3 regions of the Lysinibacillus sp. C5.1 genome follow, and region 2 is predicted to be linked to each of the others. Evidence: riboswitches for the same ligand, from Rfam matches in the RefSeq annotation. Region 2 holds a riboswitch; each other region holds the start of a gene.
What was found. A riboswitch is a leader RNA that binds a small molecule or an ion and turns the genes downstream of it on or off. The one in region 2 is predicted to bind thiamine pyrophosphate.
Positions count from the first base shown of each region.

Region 1: linked by a shared signal. The riboswitch ahead of thiM (hydroxyethylthiazole kinase) and the one ahead of I5435_RS11345 (thiamine phosphate synthase) in region 2 are both predicted to bind thiamine pyrophosphate.
Region 3: linked by a shared signal. The riboswitch ahead of thiW (energy coupling factor transporter S component ThiW) and the one ahead of I5435_RS11345 (thiamine phosphate synthase) in region 2 are both predicted to bind thiamine pyrophosphate.

Region 1 covers NZ_CP066226.1:3,452,860-3,460,821, forward strand. Annotated here, with positions in the region: gene sppA (signal peptide peptidase SppA) at 1-944, opposite strand, end outside; gene mbcS (acyl-CoA synthetase MbcS) at 1,132-2,718, opposite strand; TPP riboswitch at 2,913-3,010, shown strand; gene thiM (hydroxyethylthiazole kinase) at 3,103-3,858, shown strand; gene thiD (bifunctional hydroxymethylpyrimidine kinase/phosphomethylpyrimidine kinase) at 3,858-4,685, shown strand; gene thiE (thiamine phosphate synthase) at 4,672-5,301, shown strand; gene I5435_RS16905 (alpha/beta-type small acid-soluble spore protein) at 5,409-5,615, opposite strand; gene thiI (tRNA uracil 4-sulfurtransferase ThiI) at 5,828-7,036, opposite strand; gene I5435_RS16915 (cysteine desulfurase family protein) at 7,033-7,962, opposite strand, start outside.
Region 2 covers NZ_CP066226.1:2,340,849-2,348,810, reverse strand. Annotated here, with positions in the region: gene I5435_RS11375 (response regulator transcription factor) at 1-541, opposite strand, end outside; gene I5435_RS11370 (hypothetical protein) at 972-1,208, opposite strand; gene I5435_RS11365 (MoeB/ThiF family adenylyltransferase) at 1,205-2,224, opposite strand; gene I5435_RS11360 (thiazole synthase) at 2,217-2,987, opposite strand; gene thiS (sulfur carrier protein ThiS) at 2,989-3,183, opposite strand; partial or broken gene I5435_RS11350 (FAD-dependent oxidoreductase) at 3,173-3,965, opposite strand; gene I5435_RS11345 (thiamine phosphate synthase) at 3,922-4,542, opposite strand; TPP riboswitch at 4,675-4,773, opposite strand; TPP riboswitch at 5,000-5,108, opposite strand; gene I5435_RS11340 (hypothetical protein) at 5,450-5,860, opposite strand; gene I5435_RS11335 (HEAT repeat domain-containing protein) at 6,380-6,808, opposite strand; gene I5435_RS11330 (ABC-F family ATP-binding cassette domain-containing protein) at 7,528-7,962, shown strand, end outside.
Region 3 covers NZ_CP066226.1:840,303-848,264, reverse strand. Annotated here, with positions in the region: gene I5435_RS03860 (helix-turn-helix domain-containing protein) at 22-564, shown strand; gene I5435_RS03855 (ABC transporter ATP-binding protein) at 582-1,688, shown strand; gene I5435_RS03850 (ABC transporter permease) at 1,678-2,487, shown strand; gene I5435_RS03845 (ABC transporter permease) at 2,484-3,281, shown strand; gene I5435_RS03840 (ABC transporter substrate-binding protein) at 3,278-4,351, shown strand; gene I5435_RS03835 (MFS transporter) at 4,606-5,802, shown strand; TPP riboswitch at 5,866-5,973, shown strand; gene thiW (energy coupling factor transporter S component ThiW) at 6,095-6,586, shown strand; gene I5435_RS03825 (VWA domain-containing protein) at 6,640-7,962, opposite strand, start outside.

The sequences.
Region 1 (7,962 bases), 1.1 Mb from region 2:
TCTTCAGCCGAAGGACCAAATAGTGAACCTACTTTCATGCCAATTAATGACGGTAAGCCTCCTTGATTATACGAGTATTCGAAAAGAACTGCATCCTCTAATCCAAAATCTTGTCGTAAAGCTGCAATTGCCGCTTGCTCATCGCCAATTTCGTCAATTAAGCCTGCTTCAAGTGCCTTTGTACCGCCAAGAATTCGACCATCAGCTACCTTTTTTACATCCGCTTCAGACATATTTCGTCCTTTTTCAACAATATCAACGAACTCTTCATAAGATTCATTAATCATATCTTGCATCATAGCACGTTCTTCTGCAGTAATTTCACGCGTAGGGCTTAGCATATCTTTATGTTGCCCTGATTTAAACGTTTCAAATTTCACGCCAACTTTTTCGGCTAATTCTTGATAATTAATAGATTGCATAATGACACCAATAGAACCTGTTATTGTATCACGATGTGCATATATTTTATCTGCTGGTGCTGAAATGTAGTAACCACCCGACGCTGCCATAGAATCCATCGACACGTAGATAGGAATTTGACGCTCTTCTTTAATTTCTAACAATTTCTTATAAATTTCTGCCGATTCCTTTACTCCACCACCTGGAGTATTCACACTTAGTACAATCCCCTGTACTGTATCATCAGCTAAAATATTATCCAATTGATTTAAGAAAAACTGGTGATCGTAAGCAATGGATTGCCATAATGTATTCGATCCAACATCTTGAATCGTCCCATCCACTTTCAAATATGCGATACGTTTAGTATGATCTTCACCTTCAATAATCGTTTCGTATACATCTAAATTTTTGCCAGCCATCACGCTATCAAAATTACTAAAGAAATCTGATTTAAAAATCGCCATAATTGTGTTAAGTCCTAATGAAAACACTAATAATACAGCTGCAACTGCTAAGGCTATCCACCTTTTTGTATTCATCTAATCGCCTCCTCTTCACGTTATACGTCTAAATGTCGAAAACGTTTCACTTTTAAGTGATTTTTATGTAAAAGTTTTTCCCACATTTATTATTTTGCCATAAACGAAATAGGGATGTACAAAAAAAATCAAAAGTTCATCATAAAGCATGAACTTTGATTTTTCGACATTATTTCCTAGGAAATAATTATTGGTGTGTGTAATGGGCTTTTTCTTGTTGTCGTAATTCGACACGACGGATTTTTCCAGATGCAGTCTTTGGTAATGCTTCAACAAATTCAATTGCCCGTGGATATTTATAAGGTGCTGTCATCAGCTTCACATGGTTTTGTAGCTTTTGAATAAGCGTATCATCACCTGTCACTCCTTCACGCAAGACGATAAAGGCTTTCACAATATTTCCTCTTACTTCATCAGGGCTTGCCACAACAGCAGCTTCTTTAACAGTAGGATGCTTCATTAAGGCATCTTCCACTTCAAATGGCCCAATTGTATAGCCTGACGAAATAATGACATCATCACCACGTCCCTCAAACCAAAAATAGCCATCTGCATCTTTATATGCTCGGTCACCGGTAATATACCAATCTCCACGGAATTGCATGCTAGTGCGTTCTGGGTCCTTGAAATACTTTTTAAACAGTGCTGGGGTTTGACGATGAACGGCAATATCTCCAACCACGCCATCAGCAACAGGATTTCCAAAATCATCAATAATTTCGACTGTATTGCCTGGTGTCGGTTTACCCATAGAGCCGACGCGAGCATCCATGCCAACCAGTGTCCCAACAAGCAATGTATTTTCTGTTTGGCCATAGCCATCACGCACTTGAATATGAAACGTTTTTGAAAACACTTTAACGACTTCACTATTTAACGGCTCCCCCGCTGATACAGCTTGACGGATGGCACTTAAATTATAGTCCTGTAGATTGTTAAGTGCGGCCATAAAGCGATATTCTGTTGGGGTACAACATAACACATTTACTTTAAATTTTTCTAGCAATGACAAGTAAGTCGAAGCATCAAATTTTCCTTTATAGACAAATGCCGTTGCTCCACTACCTAACGTTGCTAAAAACGGACTCCAAATCCATTTTTGCCAACCGGGTGCGGCAGTAGCCCAAACTATATCATTTTCTTGGACACCTAACCAATTCGGTGCTGTCGTACGTAAATGCGCATAACCCCAGCTATGTGTATGAACAGCTGCCTTAGGATTCCCTGTTGTCCCACTTGTATAAGCTAAAAAGGCATGATCTGTACTTTTTGTCGGTGTAGGGTTTGTATAATTTGTAGGATGTTCCTTCATTTTTTCAAGCAATGGTTGCCATGGTGCATGCGCGTGACCAATAACGAATTGCATAATTCCTTTTAAATTTGTTACGTCGTCAAATTGCTCAATATATGGCTCATAGGCGATAATACCTTTGGCATTGGCATGTGTAATACGATATTCAATATCCTTTGTACGTAACATTTCAGAGCTAGGGATGATAGTTAAACCCGCTTTCAGTGCCGCTATGTAAACAATATAAGCTTCGACAGATCTTGGAACCATCACTAATAGCACATCGCCCTTCGTTAAACCCTGCGAAGTAAATACATGGGCAGCCTGATTCGCCTTTTCCAGTAAATTTGCGTATGTAATATATTGAATTTCTTCGTTGTCATTATAAACTATTAATGCATTTTTAGATGGATCTTGAGCATACTTTTCAATTTCCTCCACAATGTTATACCATTCTGGTGCAATTAAATCCTGTCTTTTCATCATAACTTCCTCCTTAATACTAGGTTCATTATAAAACTCATTTTTTACGATTTTCAATGGAAGGACCCTATTTTAAAAAAGTCATGACAATTATCATGGTCTAGTATATGGCATCAGTCACTGCTTTCCAAATAATGATAAAATGCTATTGAATACTATGAAAAGGTATGTTACATTTTGGTCAACTAAAATTTTCATGATTGCAGGGGGACTCTTGTGAGTTGAGAAGGTAAAACCTGACCCTTTGAACCTGTTAGTTAATACTGACGTAGGGAGCAATACACATCTTATTATTGATGAAAAGCTCTTTTTACGTGTGCCTTGTGCCCGAATAAAAAAGAGCTTTTTTTGCATGCTTACGTCCACCAAAAGAGGAGGACTACAATGGTTTTTCAAACGATTCGTAAAAAACAACCGTTGATTCACTGCATAACCAATTATGTAGTGGCAAATTTTCAAGCAAATGGCTTACTAGCAATTGGTGCATCACCGGTAATGGCGGATGATCCGCAGGAAGTCGAAGAAATGGTATCCATCGCATCAGCGTTATTAGTCAATATCGGAACGCTTACTACACGAACAAAAGAGTCGATGTTACTTGCAGGAAAAAAAGCAAATGCCCTTGGTATACCAGTAATTTTGGACCCAGTAGCTGCTGGCGCTACAGCATACCGCAAACAAACGGTACTACAGTTATTAGATTCGATTCATTTTGCTGTTATCCGCTGTAATGTTGGCGAACTTGCCGCGATTGCTAATGTACAATGGCAACAAAAAGGTGTTGATAGTGGTACTGGTTCCATATCTGTTGAGGATAAAGCAAAAGAAATAGCAAAAAAATTTAATTGCATCGTGATTGTAACTGGTGAAAAAGATTTTATAACCGATGGGAACCTTGCGCAATGGATTGCTGGTGGTCATACTCGAATGACAGAAGTGACAGGTACTGGCTGTTTATTAAGCGCAATTTGTTGTGCTGCATATATGGCGGGCAATGAGCCTTTTTCTCAATTATGCGAAACATTAACGAGCTATAAAAAAATTGCTGAACATGCTCATTCGGCTGCTCAATATAATGGTGATTTTGCTGTAGCAGTCTTAAACGAATTGCATCGTTTATCGAAGGACGGTGATATTTGATGCACATTGTTACAACAATAGCGGGCTCTGATAGCGGTGGCGGTGCAGGTATCCAAGCAGATTTAAAAACATTTCAAGAATTAGATGTATTCGGAACGTCCGTAATTACAGCTTTAACTGCCCAAAACACACAAGGTGTCATGGATGTGCTACCCATTGAACAAGCCTTTATAAATAAACAATTTCATGCTCTCTTAGAGGATTTTCCAATTAGCGCCATTAAGACTGGCATGCTTTTTTCCTCTGATATTATTCGTACAATTGCGCTAGCTATGACGAATTTAACCATCCCTCTTATTGTTGATCCTGTCATGATTGCAAAGGGCGGTGAAACTTTATTACAACAAGAAGCTGTGGAGGCATTAAGAAACAATTTATTACCACTTGCCACGATTGTAACGCCAAATATTCCAGAAGCTGAAATATTAGCTGCAAGAAAAATCGAAACCGTGTCTGACATTCGACTTGCGGCGCATTCGTTACTACAGCTAGGTGTTCAATGCGTGATTATCAAAGGTGGCCATCTAGCGAACAAAGATTTTGCTGTAGATTATGTATTTTTTAAAAATGGCAAATCATTCTCAATGCAATCTAATCGAATTGCGACCAAAAATACACACGGTACAGGGTGTACATTTTCTGCCGCATTAACAGCTTTTATTGGCCGTCAAATGCCGATAGAGCAAGCCATTATTGAGGCTAAGAAATTCATTCAACTAGCAATTACTCATAACTTATCGATTGGTCATGGTAATGGACCAACAAATCATTTTGCTTACCAAAAATTTAAAGAAAGTTGCGAGGTGACCATAGGTGAAACGCAGTGATTTGCAGCTCTATTTTATAATGGGTACAGCGAATGCAAAAATCAAACAACCATTAGCAATACTAGAAGAAGCATTGCAAGCTGGTATTACGATGTTCCAATTTCGAGAAAAAGGAACAGATGCACTAACTGATGAACATTATGAACATTTTGCCCGTCAATGCCAAAAACGATGTCATCACTACAATGTTCCATTTATCGTAAATGATGATATTGAGCTTGCCTTAAAGCTCAAGGCAGACGGTATTCATATTGGACAAGATGATTGTCCCATCTCGCTAGTAAGAGAAAAAATTGGTGAGGAAATAATACTTGGTGTTTCGGTTCATACAGCGGATGAATTACAGATCGCTATAGAAAATGGTGCAGATTATGTAGGGATTGGTCCCATTTTTGCCACCACTTCTAAAAACGATGCCAAAGCGCCAAGTGGTACTGAATTTTTACAACAAGCACGCCGTCATTATCCCGAGTTGCCGATTGTAGCAATTGGTGGCATTAACTGTCAGAATGCAGAAACTGTATTAAAAGCTGGTGCAGACGGTGTAGCAGTTATTTCCGCAATTTGTGAAAGTCATAATATTCACCAAACCGTTGAGACCTTTAAATCGTATTGATTGAATAATTCGAGTTACGCTAGTCATAAAAAAAGTAAAAATAAACAAACTAAAACCAGTGCCTTTTACGGTCACTGGTTTTAAGTTCAATAAATGCTTTTTTGCAATTATTGTTTTGGCATACCTTTTAATTGAGATTCTGCCATTTGTACAAGACGTTTAGTGATTTCACCACCAACGGAACCGTTAGCACGAGCTGATGCGTCAGCTCCTAATTGAACACCAAATTCTTGTGCAATTTCGTATTTCATTTGATCAAGCGCTTGTTGTACACCAGGTACTGCAAGCTTGTTTGAACTGTTGTTGTTTGTCATGTCTCTCACCTCCTTGTGAATATAGAATGTGCGATATTCGATTTTTAATACGAAATTTTTAAAGGTAAAATGTAACTCTAAAGGAAAAAGACTAGAAAATATAAAAAAACCGTCCCAAATTACAAATTTGAGACGGTTTCCTTCTTATTATAATGTCGTTATTGGTCTTTATAAGAAAAGAACATTCTTTTTAGTTTAAATCCGTAAATTTTTTATAAAAGATCTGCAAATTTATCTTTAGGCTGTTCTTTTTTCGGGAAAATGTACACTTCACGGTTTATCACAGCACGTTCGATTAGTTCATCAAAATCAGAAAAGCTTTCATAATGCTCTACTTTTTCAAGCTTTGGCTTTGTTTTCGGACTAGCTGGGGTGAAAATTGTACAGCAATCCTCAAATGGCTGAATTGACGTTTCATATGTGCCGATTTTTTCTGCAATATCAATAATTTCTAATTTATCATTTGAAATAAGCGGACGTAAAATTGGTGTATTCGTTACAGCATTAATCGCCGTTAAACTTTCTAGCGTCTGACTTGCTACTTGTCCAAGACTTTCACCTGTTACAATGGCCAGTGCATTAATTTCCTCACGTACTTTATCTGCCACCTTTAACATCATGCGACGTGTTGTTGTCATTGACACATTGGACGGCACTTTGTCTTTAATAAGTACTTGGATTTCTGTAAATGGAATAACATGCAGGCGAATACTCGCACCAAATTTTGTTAGTTCATTTGCAAGTACTTTTACTTTTTCCAATGAATTTTGACTTGTATACGGTGGGCTAAAGAAATGAATTGCTTCTAAACGTACACCGCGTTTCATCATTAAATACCCAGCAACAGGACTATCAATACCGCCTGACAGCATTAATAGTGATTTGCCGTTAGAGCCAACTGGCATACCACCTGCGCCTGGAATCACTTGCGCCATCATATATGTTGAATCGTGGCGTACTTCCACTCGTAATTCTACATCTGGATGTTTCACTTTTACTGATAAGTTTTGATATTGTGGTAAAACATGCCCACCAATTTCGCGTTGAATGCTGTGAGAATCTAATGGGAATGTTTTATCTGTACGTTTCACTTCAACTTTAAATGTTAGCTGTTGATCTTTAAATGTGTCCATGATTGTAAGCGCAAGTCGCTTCATAGCATCCATATCTTTTTCACATGCAGCAACTGGGCTAAATGATTGAATTCCAAAAATTTTCGGTAAGCCTGCTAATAAAACATCCATCTGTGCTTCATCTTGAATGGCAATAAACATTCGGTCGCGTTCTGTGCGGATGTGTAAATGGCCTAAATCTGCAAATGCATAGCGAATATTTTCACGTAAACGGCGGATAAAGTCCATTTTATTACGTCCTTTTGTCGATAGTTCGCCATATCGAATTAAAATTTCTTTCCAAATCATAATAATAGTTCTCCTTTAAGTTCCTTCAATACTGTATTAATAACTTGTATTAATTGGGTTATATCGTCCGATGTTACATGTGCACCAAAACTAACACGAACAACACCTTTTTTAAAATGTTCATCAATATTTAAGGCTTCGACAACATGGCTTGTCTTTGTTTGTCTAGAAGAACAAGCACTCGAAGTCGATACAATCACGCCATGTTTTTGCAAAGCATTGATCAGTACCTCGCCTTTTATATCACGTACACTAAACGATAAAATATGAGCTGCACACTCTGGAGTAGATATTATATGCACAATATCACCAAAATGCGCTAGTGCTGCACGTAATTGCTGTTGCCAATTACGGTAGTTTTCAGAACGTTCTTCCATTGTTTCGACTGCCATACGAGCCGCTTTTGCCAATGCTACTGCTTGAGGTACAGCCACTGTGCCACTACGTAAGCCGAATTCCTGTCCACCACCAAAAGCATAAGGTTGCCATTGCATTGGCTTACGAAAAGCTAAGACACCAGAACCTTTAAAGCCATGGATTTTATGTCCAGAAATCGTAATACAATCTGGCCCATCTTCACCTTTAAACGTTAATGGAAGTTTTCCAAAGCTTTGGACTGCATCCACATGAAATGCCGCTCTACTTTCTGCATGAACGATAGTAGCCGCTTCAAAAATAGGTTGAATTGCTCCCATTTCATTATTGACATGCATTATGCTAACCAATATCGTATCTTTCCGTATTTTGGCTCTTAGCTCATCCAATGAAATAACACCTTGTTTATTGACACGTAAATATTCTATTTCAAAGCCTTCCTTTTCAAGCTGCTTGACTGGCTCTAACACAGAAAGATGCTCAATTTCCGTTGTTATAACATGTTTTCCTTTATGCGTATTACCGCGTGCGAAACCTAAAATGGCTGTATT
Region 2 (7,962 bases):
CGCTCCAAATACGTTCAACCAATACGCTGCGTTCTAAAGTAACGCCTTTGTTGGCTGTTAAAATTTTTAGCAGTTTTTGCTCGGTTTTACTCAGCTCAACTACCTTTCCGTTTTTAAAATATTCCATGCGGTCAAAGTCAAAAACAAAGTGATCTTGTTTAAATTGATTTCCTTTTGTGACCACTTGTTTTCTGAGCTGCGTATTTACTCTTGCACGCAACACGGCAAGGCTAAATGGTTTAGTAATGTAATCATCTGCTCCCATTTCAAGTCCTGCTACAATGTCTGTTTCCATATCGTTTGCTGTGAGCATGATTACAGGTATAGTACTGTTTCTTTTCACTTCGCACAGCAAGTCTAGTCCGTTCCCATCAGGCAAATTAATGTCCAATATCAACAAATCAAAGTTAGTATTAGATAACTGCATTTTTGCCGATTGAATACTGTGAAATGGCAGAACATCCATTTCACTCCCTTGCAAAGCAAGAGCAATACCATTTGACAATGCCTTGTCATCTTCAACAATCATAATTTTATACAAATACTCACCTTCCTTCAGAGCGAAGTTATGGAATTTCGCTCCTCGAGCATTAAATTGCGCTCTACCACTTCAAAAATATTTTATCGGGTAGTACATATAAAAGTTTACCATGTTTGTATCTTCTCTCGCTTGCTGGATTATTATCCTTAGCAATACTGCTGATATGATTGAAAGAGTAGATGGATATGCTTTATTAGCATTTGTTCAATTGACCTGTCTCCCTCGCTAGCAGTTCGAGATTATTAGGTTGAAAAAGTCGAAAACGTTGAAATACAAAATGTGTTGATTGTACATAAAAAAACCTCCTCTAAGTTTTCATTTTTATACTAACTTAAAAGAGGTATTAAAAATAATTTAAACTAGCTTAAATACACGGCTAAGGTCGCCGTCTTTCATCTTTTATCGACAATATTGTTGCTTGTTCGTTTTTTCAATAGCCCTTCATCCCAATATTATCTCTGACGATGACTTCCCCAATAGATATGCTATCATGTGATACTTCATCGCCTAACTCATCAACAATTTTCACGTTCGTACCAATTATTGCATTATCTACTTTTGCTTTTAAACGATAGTTTTCTTGGTCAGATAAATCTTGAAAATGATGTCCATTACATGAAATCTTACTTGCCCTCGGAAATATGGAACATTTTATACCTATCCTCATCCAAAATATTGATGATAGATTTTCTTCGCTTCTACAATATCATTCGTTCCATGAATCAATACACGTCCATCCCGAAAAAGAATAATCTGATTTTGATTAACTTGAAAATGAATTAAAAATGGATTTGACTTCAAATGTTGAACATGTGGAGCCAGGTTCTTTTCAAACTCAATAATATTAACTAACTTTGTTTTTGCAGGACGAATTTGAACCGTATTACGACCGCATAGTACTGCAACCTTGGTGATTGATTCTTTCGTTAAATATGGATAGGTTGGGTTTAATCCACAAGTCAAACATGTAGACTTTTTTAAACTTTTTACATTGATCTTTGTTTGCTCGTTTTTCCACAAATCAAATGCCAATAATTCTTTTCGGATTGCTTCCCAATCTTCCACTAAGATTTTCAATGCTTCTACCATTTGATGTGACACAACTTGCGTAACTGTAGGCGCAATAATTCCTACAGTATCACAAGTTGTCCCTCCGAATAAAGGAATGATTTCCATCAAACAGTGTAGGCAAGGTGTTTCATGCGGCAAAATGGTATATGTAATACCATAGCTACCTACACATGCTCCGTAAATCCATGGAATTTCATACTTGACTGCAAAATCATTTAGTAAGAAACGTGTTTCAAAATTATCTGTTGCATCGATGATTAGATCTACATCTTGAAACGCAAAAAGTTCAGATGACGAAATGTCTAGAACAAACGCTTCAATCAGCACATCACGATTAATTTTCTCTAATCTTTGTTTTGCAGCAACAGCTTTTGGCAAATGTTGAAACACATCTTCTTCACTGTATAGTTGTTGGCGTTGTAAATTTGACCAATCTACATAATCTCGGTCCACTATGGATAACTTACCTATTCCAGCACGTACAAGTATTTCGGCATTGCTACTACCTAATGCTCCTGCTCCAACAATAAGTACGTGTTTTTGTTGAATTTTTTTTTGGCCAACTTGTCCTATAAATGAAAATAGTTCCTGTCTTGAATAGCGATTAATCAATAATACTCATCCCCTGTGAAGGACTACTAGCTTGAGCCCGCTCTTTTTTCTCTATACTTCCTGCTTCAAAACCTAGTCTACCTGCATGAATTGCTAGTTTCATAGCTTCTGCCATCTGCACTGGATTCTTCGCACCAGAAACTGCTGAATTTAGCAAGACTGCATCCGCACCTAGTTCAAGAGCAAGTGCTGCATCAGACGGAGTACCTATCCCTGCGTCTACAATAACAGGTACTGTCGCTTGTTCAATGATAACTTGTAAATTATATGGATTTAAAATTCCTTGTCCTGAACCAATTGGCGACGCACCTGGCATAATGGCATGAACCCCCAGTTCTTGTAATTTCCGAGTAAGAACGACATCATCTGAAGTATACGGTAGTACAATAAACCCTTTTGCTAAAAGCATTTCACATGCACGATATGTTTCTAATGGATCAGGCAATAATGTATCATCACACCCGATTATTTCAACTTTCACCATATCGCATAACCCAGATGCTTTTGCTAGTTTAGCAATACGTACTGCTTCCTCAGCTGTTTTCGCACCAGCAGTATTTGGTAATAATCGATAGTTTGATAAATCTATTTTATCTAGCAAATTAGGCTGGGATGGTTCAAAAATATTCATACGACGCACAGCAAATGTTAAAATTTCAGCTTCTGATGCTTCTATTGCTCCTTTTTGAATATCAAAATCTGAAAATTTCCCTGTTCCTAGTAATAATCTTGAAGTAAATGTATATGGTCCAATTTGATACATGTTAACCCCCTCCGACAAATGTAACAATCTCAATAGAATCAGTAGACTTAACCACTGTCGAATAATTTTCTTTTTTCAAAATTACGCCGTTTTGTTCGACAACAACTATTTTTTCCTGAAGCCCTAAGTGAATCAATAAGCTCTCAATTGTTTTCACATGGTCTGGAACTTCCATCTTATTTCCATTAATAATCATAGTGTTTCACCATTAATTCTGACATATATTCTCCTACGAATGGGCTTAGCAATATGCTATAACGATAATGTCCTGTTGATACAAATTGCCCTTGAATTGTCGAATGTACTTCCATATAACGTCTGCCTCCATTTCGTAATCCTGCCCATGTTCGGTCCCAACTCGCATCTTGTAGGGCTGAAACAATAGAAAATGCCTTTTGTAATATGTCTACAATACTCATTGCTTTAACATTTCTTGATATAAATTTGGCTCTATCGTTGCACCAGTGACGTATTTACTATAACGTTTTGATACAATATAAAATCGTTTTAAAAATATAGGAGCATTAAGTAATGGGCGATTACTTTTTAAGGAAATCACTTCCATTTGGTTCAAAATTTCTTAATTCTTCTGAAAAAAGCAACAATGCTGCTTCTCCAGCTGATACTTGCCAAAAGCGAATTTGTTGAATACGTTCAAATTCTTCTTCTTAATTTGCAATCCTGTATATTCCTTTCACTTCGTACCCTATATCAATACCTGTTTTTGCACGGATTTTTTCGGCTACTTTTGGAAATAATGTTCGACTTTTTCTTACCATTTCATACAAAGGATCGTCATCCCATTGTGCTGAACCCCTAGTAATCCAGCAGCTACATGTGAAGCACCCTCTGCAATTACCTTTTTCTCAAGAATTGCTACGTGAAAACGCGTTCAGCAAGTCAATGTGCGATTGTACTACCGATGATGATCATACTATCGAAACTTTTCGTCTTCCCACTCCTTAAGTTGAAGAGCATATTCTTTTACCTTTTCAATAGGGTCATTTGCCTGCCAAATTCCTGACATCACTGCAATTCCTGAAACTCCTGACGCACATACTTCTTTTGTATTTTGCGGAGTGATTCCACCGATAGCAATCACAGGAATAGATACATTGCTTACAAGCTGTTGTAATAATTTTGTTCCACGACAAGCGATTCCTTTCTTACTTTCTGTATCAAAAATATGTCCATAGAGTAACCAATTGGCCTTTGTATTTGTAGCCTCTTCAAGAGAGTGAATAGATGCACCAATTTTAAGATTTGAGAACTTCTCACTTGCGATAGCTACAGGAATACTACGATAACCTATTTGCACATGAGAAACATCCGCAGCAAGTGCAACATCGATTCGATCATTAATCACAATCTTTTGTAATGGAAAGCCTGCATATTTTAATTTTCTTATACAATCAAAGAGTTCAGAAGCAGTGCAACTTGGCTCACGAATATGCAAATAGCTTATATAGGGTTCAAACTTAGTTACAAAATGGACCACTTCATGTAGTGAATGCTGGCCATCTGTAATGATATGGAGCGCTATTTTTTTATTCATTTCTTAAATCATCCTATTCTTTCATATCTAAAATAGAAATTAAGTTGTTGTTCACTTCCTTTCATTATAATTCCATACAAAAAGCCACCCCTCAAGCATAGAGAAGTGGCTATAAATCTTGTACATTGAAGTACAAAAAGTAAGCCACTTCCCTTCGCTAGTATGATCTAGATCAGGTTCAAAGAGTTGAGTTTCCTCTCTCAGCACATCCGTGCACCCCTAGTGGTCTTTTCAATATTCAATTAAAATGTTATAGCAAATAAAGTGCAACTTCCATCAAGCGGGACTTCTTCATCCCCACTTGATGGTTAGTCGAACCAATCGGCTTTTACAGGCAGTTATCCCCCATCTTTCTTCTTCGCTTCTCTCAATCTTTAGATGAGGGTTATACAGCCCATTAATGAAAGATAAAAAAGCCCTTGCTTCCACAATAAGGAAACAAGGACTTGTATAATAGACAATATCCTATCTGCTTCCCTACGCCAGCATAATCTAGATCAGGTAAAAGGATCATGAGCTTACGGCTCTACTCTCAGCTGGCAACACCAGCTCTCCTAGCAATTATTGTATTAAATTACAAATTAAAGTATAGCACTACCGATTTAATTGTTCAATAATGTATTATTAGAATAAAATCAAATCTTTATAGTACAAAAGCTGAACTCATTAAAACACAGAGTTCAGCTTTAAATTCATAGAAATCTATTTTTAAGAAAAGATGTAAGTTTAATTATGGATTTAGTTGCAACAGTGCGCTATGCAAATCATGTCATTGTTTAGCTACTTCTTCCGCTTCTAAATTTGTTATTAGTCCTGCATGGTTATATGAGATTTTTATAAAAAAGTTTGAACATTTTCAAGCTATGTTGTTCAACAATCGTGCCATTTTGGGATATTTGAAAATTGATTAACCTTCAACAAGCCCATAGTATTTATAAAGCTTACCTTCTGATTCAACGAGTAAAATTGGTCCTCCAATTTCTTCTTTTTCTTTAACCGAAAAGATTTTTGCACCAACAGGTAATTTGTTCGACATTTCGTCTTCAAAGTTGGTATCTGTATCGTTTTTTGTTTTTATTTGTCCTACCTGCTCGTCTTTTGTTAAAGTTAGTTCTTCAACCCAATCAATTCCAGTTTTATAAATCACTCCATTGAATTGAAATATATCGGCTTCAGGATCTAATTTTAAAATCTCTCCCGCACTAGAATTTTCAGTTGTATAAACTTCTACTTTGGCTTTATCCGCTGAATTAGAACATCCAACAGCAGTTAATAAAACGAAAATAACCAAACCCCAGAGTAATCTTGACACTTTCACATTATCCCTCCTTAGATTTTTAGACGGATAAAGGTTAATTAAGTTACCTATTTATTCCGTTAACTGGTCTGTTTGTTAAACAAAAAAACCCGGCCGATCAACACAAGATTTTAATCAAACTTTATTATAAATGATTCATAAATGCATTAACTATAAGGATTGTTCCTACCCTTGTTAATGCTTTTTTCAGTTGTTATGTAAACGATTATTACGAGTTTTGGAACAGAGGTTGATAGACAGGATTGTTCTTGTTCCGCAATCGGGCCATTTTCTTGAGTAACAAAATTTAAAGAAAATCGTTATGGAGCTAAGAAATTGTGCAGATTTACACTTTAAATAAAGGAGCAGGTTAGTTTAATAAGTTGTTTGTTTTATAATTAAATAAGAAAGATAGATAATCAATAAAAGAAGTAATTCAATTTAATATTAGTTTCGATGAACCGCAGCGTAAGATAAGAAAAAGCCATTCCCTCCACAATCGGAGAGAATGACTTGCTTTCATAAGTCGTAAAACTATTGTTACAATTTTGCCCAACGTTCCTCTAACCAGTTCATAAATTCTGCACCTTTGTCGCCTTCATACGCATCAAAGACATCTAAACGCATACGTTTTAGTTTATCCGCAAAATCTGCCACTGTATGGTCCTTTGGCAAGCTCTTTTTAACCCGTAGGAAAATTTTGTCTGTTCCTTTGATAATATCAAAACGTGCAGGTGATGGTTTCTCTACGTCCTCGCCAAGCGCCACAAGTGCTTCATAGGCTGCTAATTGGACCTTGTTGACAGTATCATGTTCCATACGATTTTTTAATATATCTATGATTTTGTCATGTTGATAAGCCGATAATATTTCGACTGCGGCTAAACGCTCTCGCCAGCTAGACGTATAATTGGCCTGTTTTTTTAATGTTTCATACTGCTCAGGTAATGCTGTTTCAAATTGTTTCAAGTGAGTGCACCTCTTTTTTTCACTAGAGGAAAAATGAATTCTTCTTCTGCTTTTCTTATTATACATTGTCTTGGTGAAAATAGCGATGAATCGCTGGTAAACACACATATATATATATAATGGAAACTAACTATATTAAGGTGAACCGTATAATAATTATGTACTATTCTTTATAGATTTGCCTTTCTTTTTAAACGAACGAAGGCTTTAGTTTAAGAAGAAATATGGTTATGATTTTCCACAATCGTGCGCTTTTCTAGAGTAACGAGAATTTCTCAATTTTAATGCGAGAAACGGTGCTTTTTTATATTTACTTATAGGGCAAATTGCCAAATAACTAACTTTATCAATAATTATCACCAATTTTGGTTTAATTAAGTGTATCAAGTTACAATCTGTGATACCCTGCATTACAATTCATTTAAAACAGAGATAACGTTTGTTGTTCCAATTCCTCAGTTAATAGGTAAAATCTCCTTTTCTGCTTAAACTTCACTTCACAAAATTACTTTGCATGGTTTACGACATACTCATTGCACAATCTTATTAAATCGAGGTATGAATGTATATTTATTTAGTAACAGTTTAGAAGTAGTTGGGGCAGCAACAGGGCTAATCACTAAATCAATGAACGATAAACGTTGCTGTCATAATGTTTATAGACTATGGAACATATTTCATGATATACTAGAGCCATTGTGAAAAAAGGAGGAACTTGCATGATTCAAGTAAGTAATGTAGGTCTTCGCTATGGCGATCGTAAACTATTTGAAGACGTAAATATAAAATTCACACCGGGGAATTGCTACGGTTTAATCGGGGCAAATGGTGCAGGAAAATCAACATTCCTAAAAATTCTTTCTGGTGAAATTGAAGCACAAGAAGGAAATGTTTCTATGGGTAAGGACGAACGTTTATCTGTCCTTAAACAAAACCACTTCGAATATGATGAGCATACAGTATTAGATACTGTTATTATGGGTAACAAACGCCTATATGATGTAAAAAATGAAAAAGATGCAATTTATGCAAAAGAAGATTTCTCTGATGAAGATGGCATGCGTGCTGCTGAATTAGAAGGTGAATTTGCAGAGCTAAACGGTTGGGAAGCTGAATCAGAAGCTGCAACATTATTAAACGGTTTAGGCATCTCA
Region 3 (7,962 bases), 1.5 Mb from region 2:
ACTTCTTCTAGGAGGGAAAGGATGCAAATTGGAGGAAAAATTAAAGCACTTCGTTTGAAAAAAGGTCTTACCCAAGAAGAGCTTGGAGAACGTACAGATTTAAGTAAAGGCTATATTTCACAACTAGAGCGTGATTTGAATTCGCCTTCTATTGAAACGCTTTTTTCATTATTAGAAGTTTTAGGATCGACGCCCAAGGAATTCTTCGATGATGATGCACCTGAGCAAAAGGTTGTCTACACCGAGGAAGATCAATCGACTTATACAGACGAAGAAAAAAAATATGAAATTCAATGGCTTATTCCTACATCTAATGAGAAAGAAATGGAGCCCATCTTTTTGACACTTGCTGCTGACGGCGAATTCAAACAGTTTGAACCATCGCTATCAGAAACATTTATTTATATTGTCAAAGGGCGTATTCGTCTCGTTTTAGGGAATGAACAATATATAGCTAGTGAAGGCAATGCGCTCTATTTTGACGCGGCAGATCATCATCAAATTTTTAATGCCCATGACGATGAAACAAAAATTTTACTCGTCGCAACGGATTCTTATTTATAGCTTAAGGAGGCGCTTCAATGACAACAAATTCTATTATCCGCTTTGAAAATGTATCAAAATCATATAGTGACGGCACAGTCGTCCTAAAAAATATTAACTTAGAGCTTGAAAAAGGGAAGTTCTATACGTTGCTTGGTCCGTCAGGTTGCGGTAAAACAACGATATTACGCATTATTGCTGGTTTCACAGAACCAACTACAGGCGATGTGTTTTTCCACGATAAAAAAATTAACACTGTTCCAGCAAATGAACGTCAAGTGAACACAGTATTTCAGGATTATGCGTTATTTCCACATCTAAATGTTTTTGAAAATGTAGCATTTGGATTACGCATTAAAAAACTTCCTGAAAATAACATTAAAGAACGTGTTGGAGAAGCGCTAAAATTTGTCAACTTAGCCGGCTATGGCAATCGAGAAATTTCTGAAATGTCAGGTGGTCAGCGTCAACGTGTTGCAATTGCACGAGCTATTGTTAATGATCCAGAAGTAATTTTACTCGACGAGCCTCTTTCTGCGCTTGATTTAAAACTTCGTACAGAAATGCAGTATGAACTACGTGAATTACAACAACGACTTGGTAAAACATTTGTATTTGTCACACACGACCAAGAAGAGGCACTTGCCATGAGTGATGAAATATTTGTCTTAAGCGAAGGGCAAATTCAACAATCAGGTACACCAGTAGATATTTATGATGAACCCATTAACCGTTTTGTTGCCGACTTTATCGGAGAATCAAATATTGTTAACGGCGTTATGATAGAAGATTTTAAAGTGGAGTTTGCTGGGAAAGTGTTTGAATGTGTTGACCAAGGAATGAAACCAAATGAAAAAATCGATATTGTTATTCGTCCAGAAGATTTGGAAATCACAACAGTCGACAAAGGAAAACTAATTGTTAAGGTTGATACACAATTATTCCGTGGAGTCCATTATGAGCTCTCCACTTACGATAAAGCTGGTAATGAGTGGCTTGTCCATTCATTGAAGAAAGCTGAAGTAGGGACAGAAATAGGTTTAGACTTTGATCCAGAAGCCATTCATGTAATGCGCCTAAATGAAACTGAGGAAGAGTTCGATAAACGTCTAGAATCCTATGGAGATGACGAAGATGCAAACTAAAACTTCGAAATCAGCGTTATTTCCATACGTTTTATGGATTGCACTATTTGTTATTGCGCCGATTGCCCTCGTTGTTTACTACTCCCTACTAGATTTACATGGCAATTTTACGCTCAATAACTACAAAGCATTTTTTACATCTGTCTATTTAAAAATGACACTTAGTTCGTTTTGGTATGCGTTTTTAATCACCTTCTTTACATTGCTGATTTCATACCCAACAGCTTATTTTTTAACGAAGACCAAACACAAACAGCTATGGCTATTGCTCATTATTATTCCTTCGTGGATTAATCTTTTGTTAAAAACATATGCGTTTATAGGGATATTCGGTTTATATGGTCCTATCAATGCAGCCATTGAAGTATTCGGCTTTGATCCGAAGCAAATGCTATTTACTGATATGAGCTTTGTCTTCGTATCCGTTTATATTTTTATTCCCTTTATGATTTTACCAATTTTCAACTCGTTGGATCGTCTTAACCCAACCCTTGTCTACGCAGCTCGTGACTTAGGTGCTTCAGCCTTTACAACATTCCGTCGCGTTGTACTGCCACTAACAATGGACGGTGTTAAATCAGGAATTCAAGTTGTTTTCATCCCTGCTTTATCACTTTTCATGATTACGCGCTTAATTGCAGGAAACCGCGTTATTACGCTCGGTACAGCAATTGAGCAACAATTCCTTGTAACGCAAAATTGGGGCATGGGTTCAACGATTGCCGTATTTTTAATTTTATTTATGGTAATCATCATGTTCATTACGGGTCAAAAGGATAAAGGAGGTCGCGTACGATGAGCAAACTGTCCACATCTGCAAAAGTGTATTTAGCGATTGTTTTTATCGTCCTGTATGCTCCTATTTTTTACTTAGTCTTTTACTCATTCAATAGTGGGGATTCCATGACAAACTTCCAATCCTTCACATTGGATCATTATAAAGCTGTATTCGAGGATTCTAGATTACTCGTTATTTTAATTAATACGGTGATTGTGGCTTTGCTTTCTGCACTGATTTCCACAATTATTGGCACACTAGGCGCAATCGGGATCGTTACAGTAAAAGATTCGAAAATGCGCAATACCCTGCTTTCCTTAAATAATGTATTAATCGTGAGTCCAGATGTTATTATCGGTGCAAGCTTTTTAATTTTATTTACAATGGTAGGCATTAAACTGGGCTTCGCTTCAGTATTATTAGCCCATGTCGCGTTTAGTGTTCCTATTGTTGTACTGATGGTTTTACCAAAATTATTAGAGATGAATAAGTCGTTAATTGATGCGGCTTTAGATCTTGGCGCAACGAAAAAAGATGTTATGATGCGCGTTATTTTACCGTATATCCAACCAGGGATTTTTGCTGGTTTCTTTCTCGCTTTAACGTATTCACTAGATGACTTTGCTGTAACATTTTTCGTGACAGGAAATGGCTTTAGTACTTTATCTGTTGAAATTTACTCGATGGCACGTGCTGGTATTTCTCTGACAGTGAACGCCATTTCTGGTTTAGTATTCTTCGTTACAATTATAGTAGTAGTCGGCTATTATTTCTTCACAAGTCGTACGAGTAAAAGAACGGAGGGACAACAATGAAGTCTTTAATTCAAGCTACCATCGCCATACTTGTCGTCTCCGCCCTGTTAGTGTACGCGGCTGATGCAATGAGCGCTACCGGTGGTAAAAGTGGAAAAGATACATTAACTATTTTTAACTGGGGCGAATATATAGACCCCGATTTACTAAAGCAATTTGAAAAAGAAACAGGCATCCATGTCATTTACGAAACATTTGATTCCAATGAGGCCATGATGACGAAAATTAAGCAAGGTGGGACGGCATACGATATTGCTGTGCCCTCTGAGTACATGATTGAAAAAATGAAGGAAGAACATTTATTACTTCCTTTAGATAAAACAAAAATCCCGAACTTTAAAAATATCGACCCTTATTTTTTAGATTTGCCATTTGATGATAACAATAAATACTCTGTTCCTTATTTTTGGGGCACAGTTGGCATTGTCTATAATCCGGATTTAGTAGGTAACTTAGATTTCTCTTCATGGCAAGACTTATGGGATCCTTCTTTAAAACGTAAAGTCTTTTTAGTAGACGGTGCACGTGAAGTCATCGGTATGGGTTTGAACAGTCTTGGACACTCCCTGAACTCGTTAGATGACCAAGAGTTACGTCAGGCCACAGACAAACTGATTACACTCGCACCAAACGTCAAAGCGATTATTGGTGATGAGATTACACCGCTTATGATTAATAACGAAGCAGCCATCGCACTCACTTGGTCTGGTCAAGCCGCAGATATGCTATCAGAAAATGAAGATTTAGACTTTGCTGTGCCAGAAGAAGGTTCGAACTTGTGGTTTGATAATATGGTAATCCCGAAAACTTCGAAAAATATTGATGGCGCACATGCTTTCATTAACTTTATGTTAAATGCGGAATCTGGAGCTCAAAATGCAGATTATGTAGGCTACTCTACTCCAAATACTGCAGCAATGAGCTTAATGGATGAAGAAGTTATTGCTGATGAGCGCTTCTACCCTTCAGAAGAACAACGCAAAACGTTAGAAGTCTATAAAAACCTAGGACCCGATTATTTAGGGAAATACAATGAATTATTTTTAGAATTTAAAATGAGTATTCGATAAATACGAAAGAAACGAAGCCAAAAAAGTGTTAGATTGACAGCCATCAATCTAACACTTTTTTGATGGGACTGTTGATGTCCGCTACGGCAATTGGTGGCGATTGATGATTTTTAGTGGCAATTTTCTTTATTCTGTCGCCTTGTACTTGTATCATAACCATGACAGCTACCTACGACTATAATCTGATAGCCAAGCATTATTTCTTTATGATAGACTTTAGTAATGTTTTAATAGTAAATAAAGGGGGGTATTCGATGACCCAGCAGAAGTCTAATAAGGCCGCGTTGTATATTTTAATGTTTAATATGTTTATCGCAATGGGGAGTATTGGGATTATTATTCCTGTTATGCCAGAGTATTTAAAAATATTTGGAGCTGCAGGACAAGTTCTTGGCATGCTAATTGCAACGTTCGCCTTAGCACAATTCGTTTTTTCTCCAATTGCTGGGAATCTCTCAGATCGATATGGTCGAAAAAATTTGATTATCTTTGGTCTGATTGTCACTGGCCTTGGGCAAATTTCATTTGGTTTATCTACAGATGTATGGATGCTTTTTGTTGCCCGTTTCTTAGGTGGTTTAGGTTCAGCCTTTGTTGCACCGCCTATTATGGCGTTTGTGGCAGATGTCACAACGTATGAAGAACGAGGAAAAGGAATGGGCATGTTAGGAGCTGCCATGTCTCTTGGTTTTATGATTGGACCTGGTATTGGCGGGTTTCTATCGAAAGTTAGCTTGCATTTCCCATTCTTTACGGCTGGTGGAGCAGCTATTATTGCTTCTATTCTATCGGTATTTTTACTACCTTCCACAAAGCCCACTGCAGCTCAGAAAGCTCAAAAACAAGAAAATCTTGCAAAGCAGATGGTACGTTCAGTCAAAATGCCATACTTTGTCATGCTTATTATTATGCTAGTATTCTCGTTTGGCATCGCTAATTTTCAAACGACATTATCATTATTTGTAACGGACAAGTTTAATTACACGCCTGCCGATATTGCTATCTTGCTGACTGTAGGTGGTGCATTTGGTGTTATTGTTCAAATGTTTGTCATTACACCACTCTTTAAACGTTTTGGTGAAATGAAAGTTGTGTTAGTCAATTTATTTATTGCGGCTGTAGCAATTTATGCAATATTATTTGTATCTGGTTTTGCACTAATATTAATTGTTGCAACGATTTTCTCAACAGCCACTACACTAATTCGCCCTGCCGTTAACACATTAATTTCTAAACTGGCTGAAAATGAGCAAGGCTTTGCCGCTGGTCTTAATAATGCGTATATGAGCCTCGGCAATATGATTGGGCCAGCACTAGCAGGCGTTCTTTTTGATTGGAATATAAATAGTCCTTATATTTTCGGGGCAATTATTTTAATGGCCTGCTTCTTCTTAGCACTTATTTGGACTTTAAAAAAGGCGCCACATCTTATGCAACCTGACTCGAAATAATGTGAAATAGCGTTGACTAATATAGATGTTATGTTACATTTATTAGTAGAAATTTAATATCATGTTTACCACTAGGGGAGTCTTTACAAGGCTGAGACGTATATGGTCATATACGGACCCTTTGAACCTGATCTAGTTCACACTAGCGGAGGGAAGTGGCGACTCTTGCTTATTGTGTCATTATCAAATACAAGACCGCTTCCTTTTGTTTAGAGGGAGCGGTCTTTTTGTCATCCATTAGGTCGTTTTACCAACAATTCCACATGTTCTATAAAATAAAGGAGGAACTATCATGGCTATTCAAAAACTAACTATCATGGCTTTATTGGTTGCTATTGCTGTAGCAGGCTCCATATTTGTCTCGATTCCAACTGGGATTGCTCGTGCCTATCCTGTACAACATGCTATTAACGTTATCGGTGCCATTTTACTAGGGCCTGTGCCTACCATTATCGTTGCTTTGCTAACAGCCATTATTCGCATACTAACAGGCACGGGCTCTCTTTTAGCGATTCCCGGAAGTGTCATCGGTGCAGCATGTGCTGCTTTTGCTTATAAATATAGCGGCAAGAAATGGCTAGCAGGAGTTGGTGAAGTATTCGGCACAGGTATCCTTGCTTCACTAATCGCTGTACCTTATGCGCAATTATTTATGGGAACATCCGTAGCTGCATTATTTTTTATGCCCGCCTTTTTGACATCTAGTTTGATTGGGGCATGTCTCGGCATTATCATCGCGAGCAGTCTTCGGAAAACCGCACCGTCTATTCTTATTACTAAGTAGCTATGTTCAAAAAAAGATGGCACATGCTTTTTTCGCAATGTGCCATCTTTTTATTATGAGCGTTTTTTCATGCCTTTTAATAACTGCGCAACATTGGTGTTTTCCACCTGCACGGCTGTTTCGTCTACAGGCTTTTCATTGTGCCTGCGACTTGTTATAAAGCGCCAACCAAAGCGTCGAATCGTAATATCCAAGAAGAATAGCAACATCCCTGCTAAGAGTAGCCATGTCGCAATACTTTGGCGCTCTGCTCCTTTGTTTGTGAAATCACGGAACACTTCTTGTGGTTCTTTCAATACTGAGCCGCCAGTTTGCTTTGTTAGTTGCTCTACAACGGTTTCATTCACAGGACGTAATTCATATTCAGCACTGTAAGGTACACTAAGACCTGCTTGGTAAATAGCCTGCTCTTCATCAGCGATGCGGAAGAAAATTAAACCAGGCTTCGCTTGGACAACCGCGCGTACTTGCGAGGCAGATAGCGTTTCAAGCTGTATATCAAGCTCCTCACCAGCTTCATCGACAGCAACAATATCTAAAAATGCTGCTTCATTTGTCGGATCGGTGATAATAAATGAACCATCTGTATCAAGACGTACATCATAGGCGACATCATTATAACTTGGTAGCATTTGCGATATAATGGTTTGCCAAAATGTTCCCCATTCCTGCCATCTTGCCCAGTCACCAGCCCATTTCCCCGTTGAATCGGATGTGAAAGCAAAAGTTTTACCAAGTCCATATTGCCATTGTGCTAATACCGGATCTTCTTTCTCACTTTCTGCTATAACAGCAGCTCCCTGCTTCGCTGTTGTGCCAATGTAGGCATTCATTTGTGGCACACCATTCGCAAATAATGCATTCCAGCCAGATGCATTGTAGATTGTTGGATAGAAAGGATTGTCTTCAATATACGTACGTGAAATCATCGCTGTCTCACGTGATAAAATCGAAGGAATTGTCTGTTCATCGATGACATCATAGAAGCGACCACTGCCCATTTCACTTAGCCCTTGCAGAAGATTGCCATCAGCATCTTGTCCAATCGCCACAGTTGACAGTGTCACTCCTTGTTCTTTCCCCGTTTCAATTAAATCCTCATAATTGCCAGCTTGTGATTGTCCATCTGTAAGTAAAATAATATGTTTCCTTTGCAATTTTAAATCAGCTAAACTATCATAGGCTGCTGCCAATGAACGATAAATTTCTGTACCACCACCAGGCGTAACCGATAAAATCGTATCGACGGCTTCTTCTTTATTGCCTAATGGTCCAGTTTCGATGATTTCCCAAGGGCGATCATCAAAGGCGATAAATCCTAGCGTATCTTCATCTCGTAACATTTCAACAGATCGAGCCGCCGCTTCTTTCGCAAG